3 regions of the Amycolatopsis orientalis genome follow, and region 3 is predicted to be linked to each of the others. Evidence: riboswitches for the same ligand, from Rfam matches in the RefSeq annotation. Region 3 holds a riboswitch; each other region holds the start of a gene.
What was found. A riboswitch is a leader RNA that binds a small molecule or an ion and turns the genes downstream of it on or off. The one in region 3 is predicted to bind S-adenosylmethionine.
Positions count from the first base shown of each region.

Region 1 (4,153 bases), 4.3 Mb from region 3:
AAGCCGCGGACGTGACTCACCCGTCCCGTGTCCGGCTCGCTGATACCCGCGAGAACTTCCAGCAATGTCGTCTTCCCGCCCCCGTTGAGACCGACGACGCCGACGCGCTGCCCCTCCGCGACACCGAGCGAAACACCGTCGAGCAGCGGGCGCACCCCGTAGGACTTGCTCACCGACTCCAGGTTGACCAAGTTGGCCATTCCTCAGCCGATCCTTTCCGAAAAGCTTGCACCACAAGGAATTAGTCGACGTCCGGTTCGGACGTCCTCACGCATGTACTCGAGGCGGCGCCGGGCGCGGCGCGTCATCCCCACCGACCAGCCGGGCGCCGGGTACCGGCCCATGCGCGACCCGCACCGTCCGGCACACTCCCGCTCCGGACAACTCCGCGGCGACCTCGACCGCCGACTGGGCGTCCGCGCAGAGGAACGCGCAGGTCGGCCCGGACCCGGACACGGTGCCCGCGAGCGCCCCCGCGTTGACCCCCGCCCTCAACGTGCGCCGCAGGCCAGGACGCAACGAGACGGCAGCCGCCTGGAGATCGTTGCCCAGCAACAGTGCCAACTGCCTCGGATCACCGGACGCCAGCGCTTCGACCACCGGCGTATGCGAACCGATCCGCGGCGGAGTGCCCTCTTCACGCAATCTGTCCAGTTCGCCGAACACGCGAGGGGTCGAAAGACCACGCTGGTCGAACGCCAGCACCCAGTGGAAGGTATGCCGAGACAGGACCGGTACCAGTTGCTCACCCCGGCCCGTTCCCAGCGCTGTCCCGCCATAGAGAGCGAAGGGGACATCGCTGCCGAGCTTGGCGGCGATACCGGCCAGCTCATCGCGGGAGATGTCGAGCTTCCAGAGTGACGCGAGCCCGACCAGGGTCGCGGCGGCGTCAGCGCTACCGCCTGCCATCCCGCCGGCGACCGGGATGCCTTTGCGAAGTACCACGCGGACCTTGGATTCGCCGTCCGCCTTGCCCACGTGGGCCGCCAGCGCCTGCGCCGCCTTCCACGCCAGGTTGTTGGCCCCGGTCGGTACGGAACCTTCACCCTCGCCATAGACCTCGACGCCGGGGTCCTCGGTGACCGCCACGGTCACCTCGTCGGTCAGGGAAAGCGCCTGGAACACGGTCACCAGCTCGTGGTAGCCATCCGGACGTACGTCACCGACCGACAGGTGCAGGTTGACCTTGGCGGGAACCCTGACGGTGACTGGGGGCGGTACGACGGCGAGCACGAGTCAAGCCTACGTGGCCGCTCCACTTGTGCTGTCACCAGGAGAAAAGAGAACGGGACGAGTCAGACACGAGCGGGTTGTCCTGGACGAAATCCGTCCAGGACAACCCGCACGTGAAGGATTCAGGCAGCGACACCCTGCGGTCCGCGGACCGGGTGAGTCACGTGACCGCCCCGTTCGGCGATCCAGGCGAGGGCGGCATCCGCGTGCTCACCGCGCACGCCGAGGCGGAACCGGCCGACCGGCGTGTCACCGATGCGGGTCAGACCACCCCCGATGGTGGCGAGTTCGACGTCGAAGCGACCGGCGGCCTCAGGAAGCAGCGCGCCGACCGACGCGAAGCCGACAAGCACGACGTCCACCGCGCGGTCGTACTTCGAAGCCTGCGCCCGGCTGGTCTCGATCGAAGGCAGGAGCGCTTGCGCGGTCCGGCTGTTCGGGTCGGAGACCAGGTCGAGCACGGTCCCACGTTCGATGATCGCACCGGCCTCGAGAACCGCCACGTCATCGCAGACACGGCGAACCACGCTGGCGTCAGGTGTGGTGAGCAGCACGGTCACGCCGAGCTCCGCGCGCGCACGGTCGAGCACGGTCAACACCGCCCCGGACTCCTCGGGCCGCACACCCGCGGTCGGGTCGTCGGCCAGGAGCACGGACGGCCCAGCGGCCAAGGCCTTGGCGATCGCCACCCGACGCAGCTGCCCCTCGGACAACTCACCCGGTCGCTGCCCCGCGCGCGGGGTGAGTCCGACGAGGTCGAGCAGGTTGCCGACCCGGGTCCGGCGCTGCGGGCCGTCGAGGCCGAGCTGCTCGAGCGGTGACGCGATGTTGCCGGCGATGGTGCGCTCCGCGAGCAGCTCCGGCTTGGTGCTCACGACACCGACCTGGCGGCGGATCTCGCGCAGGCGGCGTCCGTCCAGGGTGCCGGTGTTGAGGCCGTCGAGCCGGACGACGCCCCGGTCAGGGCGTTCCTGCAGCCCGATGCAACGAGCGAGGGTCGACTTGCCGGAGCCCGCCGGACCGACGACTCCGAACAGCGAGCCGGCTTGGATGTCCACGCTGACGTCGCGTAGGGCGACGACGGGATTTCCGTTGAGGGGGAAGGACTTGGACAAGTTTTCGACAGTGATCACGAAAGGCTCCATGCGAATGGGGCGCCGCTTCTTTCGAGCGCGCCAACCGTCACCGATTAACCGTCCAGACCGGACGGATTTCAGAGGTAAGGGAAAGACTCAGGCAGTAACGGTGGAGCGTCGACACGCACTTACCGTGCGGCGACCTTCATCGACGACACGTCGCCTGGTCAGCAGGAGCGGGTGGGTGACCCTGTTCATTAGGCACAGCCTCCATCGGTCCTGGCGGTAGCACCTGCCCTGTGGAGGGTGGTTGCTGCGACTTCGGCGAGCCAGGTCTCTCAGTCGCTCGGGATGGCTCACTGAGTAAAACCGATCCCACTGGATGAAAGCAAGCGCGTAGGCGCAGATCACACGTCTGGTCGCGTCCATACTACAGGATCTAGTGTCCAGAATATGGGAAAGCGGTAGCGTTCCCGGCTACCCCTCGAGGCCCCTGCCTGCTAAGACAGGCTAGAGCTGCGCAAATCGAGAAGAGGGTTTACGCCGTCGTGCTGACCTGGGCCGGCATCTGCCGGGCGGTGCCCTTCATGCCCACCCGCTGGTCACTCGGCCGCTGCGGCGATACGAGCGAATTGATGAACATCCAACTGCTCGCCGCGCGCCTTGGGGTCGACACCCGCCTTCTCGAGCAACTCCCCCGCGCGTTCGGCGGAACCGGCCCATGACGCCAGCGCCGCGCGCAAAGTCTTTCGCCGCTGCGAGAAGGCGGCATCGACGACCGCGAACAGTCGCTGCCGATCCACGGACCACACCAAGTCGCCACGTTCGAAGGCGACCAATGCGGAATCCACATTCGGCACAGGCCAGAAGACCGATCGGGGCACCGCGGCGACTTTGCGCGCCTTTCCGTACCACGCCAGCTTGACGCTGGGCACGCCGTACGTCCGGCTCCCCGGCCCGGCGGCCATCCGGTCCGCGACCTCGGTCTGGACCATCACGAGACCGCTGGTCAGCGACGACAGCTCGGCGAGCAGGTGAAGCACGACGGGAACTGCGACGTTGTACGGCAGATTCGCGACAAGCGCCGTTGGCCGTTCGGGCAGGTCCTCCGCCTTGATCCGCAGCGCGTCCGCCTCGAGGACCGTCAGCCTTTCGGCCCCGCCCCGCTCGGACACCGTGTGCGGCAACCGTCCGGCCAGGACGGGATCGATCTCGACCGCGACGACCTTGGCGCCGGTCGCGAGCAGACCGAGCGTCAACGAGCCGAGCCCCGGTCCGACTTCCAGCACGACGTCGTCTTCGCCGACCCCCGAAAGGTCGACGATACGGCGCACGGTGTTCGGATCGTGCACGAAATTCTGGCCGAGCTTCTTGGTCGGACGTACGTCCAGCTCGGCCGCCAACGCCCTGATCTCCGCAGGCCCGAGCAGTTCAGTCACCTGACGATCGTAGCCAGCCCCGGTGGGCCACGATTGGCCGGTGGACAACGTCGCACTCGAAGGTGAGAAAGTCCGGCTGCGTGACTGGCGGCCGTCGGATATCCGATCGCTCCGCGACCTACTCGATCCCGCTCGGCCATGGCATAAGACGAACGGCCCGTACTTCGGCCTTCCGTCAGCCGCGGATACCGAATCGGCGGCGCTCAAGCTCACCACGGCCGAGTCGGAACGCCCCGACCCTCGCAGCAGCCTTGCGGTGACAGACCTGAGCGACGGCCGGTTGATCGGTCAGGTCAGCTGGTACTGGGAGAGCAGGCAAACCGACTGGCGACGACTGGGGCTGGCCATCTACGACGAGCGCTATTGGAACGGCGGGTTCGGCACCGAGGCCTTGCGATTGTGGAC
Region 1 covers NZ_CP016174.1:1,140,221-1,144,373, reverse strand. Annotated here, with positions in the region: gene SD37_RS05560 (ABC-F family ATP-binding cassette domain-containing protein) at 1-200, opposite strand, end outside; gene SD37_RS05555 (4-(cytidine 5'-diphospho)-2-C-methyl-D-erythritol kinase) at 268-1,233, opposite strand; gene SD37_RS05550 (methionine ABC transporter ATP-binding protein) at 1,356-2,366, opposite strand; SAM riboswitch class I at 2,577-2,667, opposite strand; gene rsmA (16S rRNA (adenine(1518)-N(6)/adenine(1519)-N(6))-dimethyltransferase RsmA) at 2,912-3,748, opposite strand; gene SD37_RS05540 (GNAT family N-acetyltransferase) at 3,789-4,153, shown strand, end outside.
Region 1: linked by a shared signal. The riboswitch ahead of SD37_RS05550 (methionine ABC transporter ATP-binding protein) and the one ahead of SD37_RS27335 (aminotransferase class V-fold PLP-dependent enzyme) in region 3 are both predicted to bind S-adenosylmethionine.

Region 2 (4,153 bases), 810 kb from region 3:
GCCGCGTGCCTGCCCCTGGGCCTTGCGCACCTTCCACGGCGGCATCCCCAGCTCGCCCGCCATCTGGTTCGGGTTCCCGCGCCCGGCGCCGGACACCCGCGCGATCGTCCGGACGGCGTCGGCGAGGGCGTCCGCGACCAGCACGTGCGGGACACCCAGCTGCATCGCCCAGCGCAGTGACTCCAGGGCCGCCGCCTTGTCGCCGGCGACGGCCTTCTCCGCGACGGCGAACCCGTTCACGTCCGCGCGGCCCCGGTGGTAGCGGCGGACAGCCTGCTCGTCCACCGTCCCCCCGGCGTCCGCCACGAGCTGTGTCGCGGCCGAGGACAGCTCACGCAGATCCGAGCCGACGGCGTCGATCAGCGCGAGCACGGCCGCGCCGTCGATCTTCCCGCCCACCCGGCGGACCTCGTTCCGGACGAAGGATTCCCGCTCAGCGGGTTTGGTCAGCTTCAGGCACTCGACGACCTCCGCCCCGGCCTTCTTCAAGGCCGCGGGAAGCGCCTTGGCGGCCTTGCTCCGGCCGCCTCCGCTGTGCACGACGACGAGCACGATGCCCTCGGCGGGCGCCTTGACGTAGGCCATCACCCCGTCGGCGAGCTCCTGCGAGATGTCGTGCGCGGATTCGAGGACGATGACCCTGCCCTCGGCGAACAGCGAGGGGCTGACCATCTCCGCGAGTGCGGGAACTGTGAGGTCCGACACCCGGATCCGGGTGAGGTCCGCCGTCGGGTCGGCCGCTTTGGCCGCGTCCGAAGCGGCGCGGACCGCGCGTTCGATCAGCAGCTCTTCCTCACCGAGAACCAGGACCAGCGGCGATGGGGCGGAAGCTTGCGTCGTCACGGGGACGATCCTCCCACTCGTCCTCTCGTGTGCTTTGTCCGGTGATGTGTTCCGGGCACGGTGGCCGGACTCCGGCCCCATGTCGTACGGTGTTGGCGAGGCGACGCGATCAAGCGCGTGCCGACAATCGAATACCGCTCATCCAGAGGGGCAGAGGGAACGGCCCGATGAAGCCCCGGCAACCGGCGTCAGCCTGTCATCCCGCGATCGCGGGGTAGCTGACGAACACGGTGCCAATTCCGGCCCGCCTCGGCGGGGCAGATGAGGAAAGGACCTCGCGATGACCGCAACCCTCGGCACGACCTCCACCACCAAGACCCCGGATCTCGGACCGGCCGTCGAACTGGTGTCGAAGGAAGAGGGACACCGGCAGCCGCTCGCCCCCGAATTCGTTTCCGCCGAGGACTTCTCACCGCTCGAGGTCGCCTACGACTTCGGCCGTGTGCGCCGCGAGGACATCGAAGCCGGGCCGAAGAACATCTGGCGCTACAAGAAACTCCTTCCCGTTCCCTCGAACGTCGAAGAGATCCCCAACACCGAACCCGGCGCCACCCGCCTCGTCCAGGCCGACAGGCTCGCGAAAGCGTTGGGTGTCAAGAAGATCTGGGTCAAGGACGACACCGGCAACCCCACCCACTCGTTCAAGGACCGCGTGGTCGCGGTCGCGCTGGCGGCCGCACGCGAGTTCGGCTTCGAGGTGCTCGCCTGTCCCTCGACCGGCAACCTGGCCAACGCGGTCGCCGCCGCGGCGGCCCGCGCCGGCTGGCGGTCGGTCGTGCTGATCCCGAAGACCCTCGAACGCGCCAAGATCCTCACGACCGCCGTGTACGACGGTGACCTGATCGCCGTCGACGGCAACTACGACGACGTGAACCGGCTCGCCACCCAGCTCGCCGCCGAGCAGGAGAGCTGGGCGTTCGTGAACGTGAACGTCCGGCCCTACTACTCGGAAGGCTCCAAGACGCTGGCCTTCGAGGTCGCCGAGCAGCTCGGCTGGCGCCTTCCGCCGCAGATCGTGGTGCCGATCGCGTCCGGTTCCCAGCTCACCAAGGTGGACAAGGGTTTCCGCGAGTTCGGGCAGCTCGGCCTCGTCGAGGAAACCCCGTACAAGGTGTTCGGCGCGCAGGCCACCGGCTGCTCCCCCGTCTCGGCCGCGTTCCGCGCGGGCCACGACGTCGTCCAGCCGGTCAAGCCGGACACCATCGCCCGGTCGCTGGCGATCGGCAACCCGGCCGACGGCCCGTACGTCCTTGACGTGGTCAACCGCACCGGTGGAGCGATCGAAGACGTCACCGACGAAGAGGTCGTCGAAGGCATCCGGCTGCTCGCCCGCACCGAAGGCATCTTCACCGAGACCGCCGGCGGGGTCACCGTGGCGACGGCCAAGAAGCTCATCGAGACCGGCAAGCTCGACCCGGACGCCGAGATCGTGCTGCTGATCACCGGAGACGGCCTCAAGACCCTCGACGCGATCGAGGACAAGGTCGGCCCGAAGGCCACCGTCAGCGCCTCGGCCGACGCTGTCCGCGACGCACTCGGCATCTGAGTTCCCGCCGGCCCGCCTCAGGAACGAGGCGGGCCGCGGGGCTCACCCCGGCGCTGCAGGGCGAGGCCTCGCGCGTCGGTGACGACAGCGGTGTCGCCGTCCGTGTCCGTCCTGGCGATCGAGGCGCCGACGGCCGCCAGGTTGTCCAATGTGGACTTGTTGGGGTGGCCGTAGGGATTCCCGGCGCCGACGCTCACCAACGCGGCCCTCGGCGTGACGGCGTTGAGGAAATCCGGTGCCGTGTAACGGCTTCCGTGATGCGGCACCTTCAAGATCTCGGCACGCAGATCGATCCCTTCTGCCAGCAGGTCGGCCTGCGCGGCGAGTTCGACGTCGCCGGTCAGCAGCACCCGGCCCGCCGGTGTCCCGGCACGCAGGACGACCGAACCGTTGTTGATCACCGTGCCGTCCTGTTCGAGGACCGATCGCCGCGTGACGTACCGCGGCCCCAGCACGTCCAATGACAGCCCCGGCCACTCCAGCCGCTGCCCGATACTCAGCTCCAGCAAGGGAATCCCGCGGCGCGCGGTCTCCTTGGCGACCTGCTGCCACGCCCAGGCCGGCGCGCGGCCCGGGCCGACGGCGACCGCACCGACCGACCGGCCCTCGAAGACGGATTCGAGACCGCCGATGTGGTCGGCGTGCAGATGGCTCAGCACGATCAACGGCACCCGGTCCACGCCGAGCCTGCGCAGGCAATCGTCGACCGGCCCCGGTTCCGGCCCGGTGTCGACCAGGACCGCCCTCCCCGGCTCGGCCGTGGCGAGGACCACGGCATCACCTTGTCCGACGTCGCAGGCGACGGCGCTCCACGACGCCGGTGGCCACGTGGGAGCGAGCACCCGCACCGGCACGAAGACGAGGAGCCCGCCCGCCAAGACGATCGCCAGCAGGATCCTGGCGTGCCGCAGCCGGATGACGACGAGCAGCACGGCGAGCAGGCACGCCGCCAAGAGCCCGCCCCACCAGCCGCCCGGCCACTCCACGACCGCACCCGGCGCTCGGGCGCCGTGACGGGCCACGGTGATGAGCCAGCTCGCCTCGGGTTCGGCCAGGCGGACCAGCGACCTGCCCGCCGACGGCCACCACGGTCCGATGACGGTGGCCAGCACGCCGAACACGGTGGCCGGGGCGACCACCGGCGCGGCGAGCACATTGGTGACGATCGAGACGAGGCTGACCGAGCCCGCCATACCCGCGATGACCGGTGCCGTCATCACGAACGCGGCCACGGGGACGGCCAGTCCCTGGGCGTAGCCGGACGGCACCCCACGTCCGGCCAGCCACTCGGCCCACCGCGGAGCCAGCAGGACCAGCCCGGCCGTGGCCAGCACCGACAGCGCGAACCCGAAGTCGGCGGCCATCGCGGGATCGGCCACGACGAGCAGGGCCACCGCGAGGCCCAGCGCGGGCAGCGCCGAGCCCCGGCGTCCCAGCGCGAGCGCCAGCAAGCCGACCGCCCCCATCACCCCGGCACGGAGCACGCTGGGCGCGGGCCCGGCGAGGACCACGAACCCGGCGAGCCCCGCCGCGGCCACGGCGGCGGATGTCCGCGGCCCGATCCGGAGTGCCCTCAGCAGGAGAAGGATCGAGCCGCAGACGATCGCCACGTTCCCACCGCTCACGGCCATCAGATGGGACATGCCGGAGTCTGTGAACTCCCGCTCGACCCGCGGGGCCAATGCGCTGGTGTCCCCCACGACCAGTCCGGGCACTAGACCGGCCTGCTCCTCCGGGAGGACGGCGCACAGCTCCCGGAGCCCG
Region 2 covers NZ_CP016174.1:7,148,692-7,152,844, forward strand. Annotated here, with positions in the region: gene holA (DNA polymerase III subunit delta) at 1-843, opposite strand, end outside; SAM riboswitch class I at 979-1,111, shown strand; gene thrC (threonine synthase) at 1,124-2,389, shown strand; gene SD37_RS31080 (ComEC/Rec2 family competence protein) at 2,407-4,153, opposite strand, start outside.
Region 2: linked by a shared signal. The riboswitch ahead of thrC (threonine synthase) and the one ahead of SD37_RS27335 (aminotransferase class V-fold PLP-dependent enzyme) in region 3 are both predicted to bind S-adenosylmethionine.

Region 3 (4,153 bases):
TCGCCGAACTGGGTGTCGATCTGCCGGCCCTGCGGAGTCCCTAATGGACGGTCTGTAACACAGTCCCCTCGGCCCGCCGTCGAGCGGTACACGAAGGAGTGATGGCCACCGCCTCACTATTCTGAAGCCCTCACGGCGGCCGGACGGGAGGGGACATGGAGCAGCTCCCGCTCATCCTGGGTACCGGCGGTGCCGTCCTGCTCGTCGCCGTGATCGCGGTCCGGGTGTCGATCCGGGTGGGCCTTCCCTCGCTGCTGCTCTATCTGGGGATGGGGGTCCTGCTCGGCGAAGCCGGGTTCGGCATCCAGTACGACAATCCCGAGCTGACCCAGTCGCTCGGCCTCGCCGCGCTGGTGATGATCCTTTCCGAAGGTGGCCTCACCACCCGCTGGACGGCCGTCAAACCCTCGCTGGGCATCGGAATCGCACTGTCCACTGTGGCCGTCGCGGTGAGCATCGCGGTCACCGGCGCCGCGCTGCACTGGCTGCTGGGCCTCGATTGGCGGATGGCGTTGCTGTGGGGCGCGGTACTCGCGTCGACCGACGCCGCCGCGGTCTTCTCGGTGCTGAGATCGGCGGGGATCGGGAAACGGCTCGTCGGTGCGCTGGAGATCGAGTCGGGGATCAACGACGCCCCGGCCTACATCGCCGTCGTCGTCCTGGCCGAGGGCGCGACCGTGGACTGGTCGCTGCCGCTGCTGGTGGTCTACGAACTCGCCGCCGGTCTGGTGATCGGACTGGCCTTCGGCTGGGGCGGCGCGCAGGCGCTGCGGCGGGCCGCGCTCCCGGCCACCGGCCTGTATCCGCTGGCCACGGTCGCGGTCTGCGTCGTGGCGTACTCGAGCGGGCAGCTCGCCCACGCGTCGGGCCTGCTCGCCACCTACGTCGCGGCGCTGGTGCTGGGCAACTCGAAGCTGCCGCACCGCTCGGACACGCTGTCCTTCGCCGAAGGGCTCGGCTGGCTCGCCCAGATCGGGCTGTTCGTGCTGCTGGGCCTGTTCGCCTCGCCGAGCAGGATCTTCGAGAGCCTGGTCCAGGGGCTGGTGGCGGGCGCCGTGGTGCTGCTGCTCGCCCGACCGTTGTCGGTGGTGCTGTCCGCGCTGCCGTTCAAGATCCCCTGGCGAGAACAGGTGTTCCTGTCCTGGGCCGGTTTGCGCGGGGCGGTGCCGATCGTGCTCGCGCTGATCCCGCTGTCGTCCGGGGTGCCCGGCGCGCAGGAACTGGTCGACGCGGTGTTCGTGCTGGTCATCGTGCTGACCCTGCTCCAAGGGGCGACGTTGACCCCGCTGGCCAGGGTGCTCGGGCTTGCCCAGCACGCCGAAGCGCACGAGATCGACGTCGACTCCGCGCCGCTCGACGAGATGGGCGCGGAGCTGCTGCAGGTCCGCATCAACGCCGGATCCAAGATGCACGGCGTCTACCTGGCCGAGCTGCGGCTCCCGGTGGGGGCGACGATCAGCCTGCTCGTCCGCGACGGCACCGGGTTCACGCCGAACAAGAACACCCGGCTCCAGGAACGCGACCAGTTACTAGTCGTGACCACCTCCGAAGTGCGTGACGCGGCCGAACGACGACTCCGCGCCGTCGACCGCGCCGGCCGCCTCGCCAGGTGGAAGGGCGAATCCGGCCAGTAGGTCACGGACCCGCACCAGCTGTTCGTCGATTGATCTCAGAAAATTCTTCCCCTTTGTACTCCTTTTGCATTACTTTCCCGGCAATCGACTCCATCGAATGGGTGAGTGTCACGGGTTAAGGAGTACGTAGGGTGACGAAACTGCTGGCGCGGTTCACTGGCCTGGGGGTCACCGCCGTTCTCGTCGGAGTGGTTCTGTCGGCGCCCGCGGCGGCCGCGGGCGCGTTTCCGGCGTTCGGCTTGCCGTTCGACACCGGCCAGTCGGTCTACTCGGCGGGGATCCACTCGGACAACGGGAACTCCGGTGTGAAGAACGCCATCGACTTCAGCCCGGCGGACAAGACCGTCCGCGCCCCGCTGGCCGGCACGGTCCGGATCCAGCACTGCGACGGCGGCGACTGGGTGACCATCGACCACGACGGCGGCTGGCGGACCGGGTACTACCACCTGGAGGGCATTTCGGTCACCGACGGCCAGCAGGTCGTCCCGGGCGACACCCTCGGCCGGACCGGCAACGCGCTGCCCTGTGGCGGCAGCAGCACCGGCGCCCACGTGCACTTCACCCTGTGGACCCTGCCCGCGGCCGCCGCGCAGGGTGGCGACTCGCGCGACTTCGGCGTCGGCGCGGGCAACTGGAACGGGATGTCCTACGACGAGGTCTCGACGAAGGTCGCCGAGGCGTACGGCGAGGCGGTCGACGGCAAGACCTTCGGGGGCTGGCAGTTCACCGCGGGCACCGAGCAGTACTCGGGGGCCGCGACCGAGATCTCCTCCCGCTCCGTCGTCCCCCTGCCCGGCCGCTTCCGCGCCTGACTCCGACCCCGCGTTCAGTCCTCTGGATGCGGTACTTGCGCGCGCAAGTACCGCATCCAGAGGACTGAACGCGGGGTTCTTCTCGCTTGCGGAGTACGTGAGCGGCGTCTCAACATGCGGACAAGGGGTGGCTTGATCGCCCGGGCATCCGCTAACTTCGTCCCTAGGTCACGAGTGTCAGCGTCAAGCCCCGGCTAGCTGACCGGCAACCCTCCTTCCGCGGTGGGGTGCCCCGGGTGAGGACCTGGCTCGTCGCGTGGTGCGACGGGCAAGCGCGGGATCCTCGTCGGGTCCCCTGGCCCGGAGGATGACGATGACCCTCGCTCTCGATCGTACGACCGCCGACACCGCCGCTGTCGCGGAAACCGTTGTGACGCAAGAAATCCCGACGGTGGCGTGCGCCGATCTGCGGGTTCCGCTCGTCACCGGCGGCGACATCGGGTACGCCAACCTCGACCACGCGGCGAGCGCTCCCTGTCTGGACAAGGTGCGCGACGCCGTCGACGAGTTCCTGCCCTGGTACGCCAGCGTGCACCGCGGCGCCGGATTCGCCTCGCAGGTCTCCACCAGGCTTTACGAGCGCACGCGCGGAATCCTGCGGAACTTCGTCGACGCGCGCTCGACCGACACCGTCGTGTTCACCCGCAACACCACCGATTCCTTCAACCTCCTCGCGCGCAGCCTGCCGAAGCACACGTCGGTCGTCGTGTTCGACACCGAGCACCACGCCGCACTGCTGCCGTGGAAGGGGCCGAACGTCCGGCGGCTCCGTACGCCTCGCACCCGTCTCGCCGCGGTGTCCGCTGTGGACGAAGCGCTCGCGGACTGCCCGCAGGGCCCCCGGCTGGTCGTCATCACCGGCGCCTCCAACGTGACCGGGGAACTGTTGCCGGTCAAGGAGATCGCCGCGGTCGCGCGACGGCACGGCGCCCGCATCGCCCTCGACGCCGCCCAGCTCGCCCCGCACCGCAAGATCTCCGTGCGCAAGCTGGACGTCGACTACATCGCGCTCTCGGGCCACAAGCTGTACGCGCCTTTCGGTGCCGGTGCGCTGATCGGCCGCGCCGACTGGCTGCGCGCCGCCCAGCCGTACCTCGCCGGTGGCGGCGCGACGAAGCTCGTCACCCGCGACTCCGAAGACCTCGGCGTCGTGTGGAACGCCGGTGCCGAGCGGCACGAAGCCGGTTCCCCCAACACCGTCGGCGTCTACGCCCTCGGTGTCGCCTGCGAAACGCTGGCCGGGCACTGGGACGCGATCGAGGCCCACGAAGACGAACTGCTGGCCCGGCTGCGGCGCGGTCTCGCCGGTGTCCCCGGGTTCGCCGAGTTGCGGTTGTTCGACGCGCCGGTCGACCGGGTCGGCACGCTGAGCTTCATCGTCGACGGCTTCGAGCCCGGCTGGCTCGCCGCCGTCCTCTCCGCGGAGTACGGCATCGGGGTGCGGGACGGCGCGTTCTGCGCGCACGTCGCGACCAAGCGGCTGATCTCCGCCGCCGGTTCGGCCGGCCAGCAGGCCGTCCGGGTCAGCCTCGGCCTCGGCAGCACCGCCGAGCACGTGGACCGGCTCGTGCTGGCACTGCGCCAGATCGTCGCCCGCGGCGCCCGCTGGCAGTACGAGAAGCCGGAAGGCCGCTGGGTGCCGGAGAACGATCCCCGGGAGCTTCCCCCGTTCTGCGCCTGACCCGCTACCCTCACCCCGCATGGGGA
Region 3 covers NZ_CP016174.1:6,335,762-6,339,914, reverse strand. Annotated here, with positions in the region: gene SD37_RS27350 (ArsR/SmtB family transcription factor) at 1-44, shown strand, start outside; gene SD37_RS27345 (potassium/proton antiporter) at 156-1,634, shown strand; gene SD37_RS27340 (M23 family metallopeptidase) at 1,766-2,446, shown strand; SAM riboswitch class IV at 2,613-2,727, shown strand; gene SD37_RS27335 (aminotransferase class V-fold PLP-dependent enzyme) at 2,760-4,127, shown strand; gene SD37_RS43915 (hypothetical protein) at 4,147-4,153, shown strand, end outside.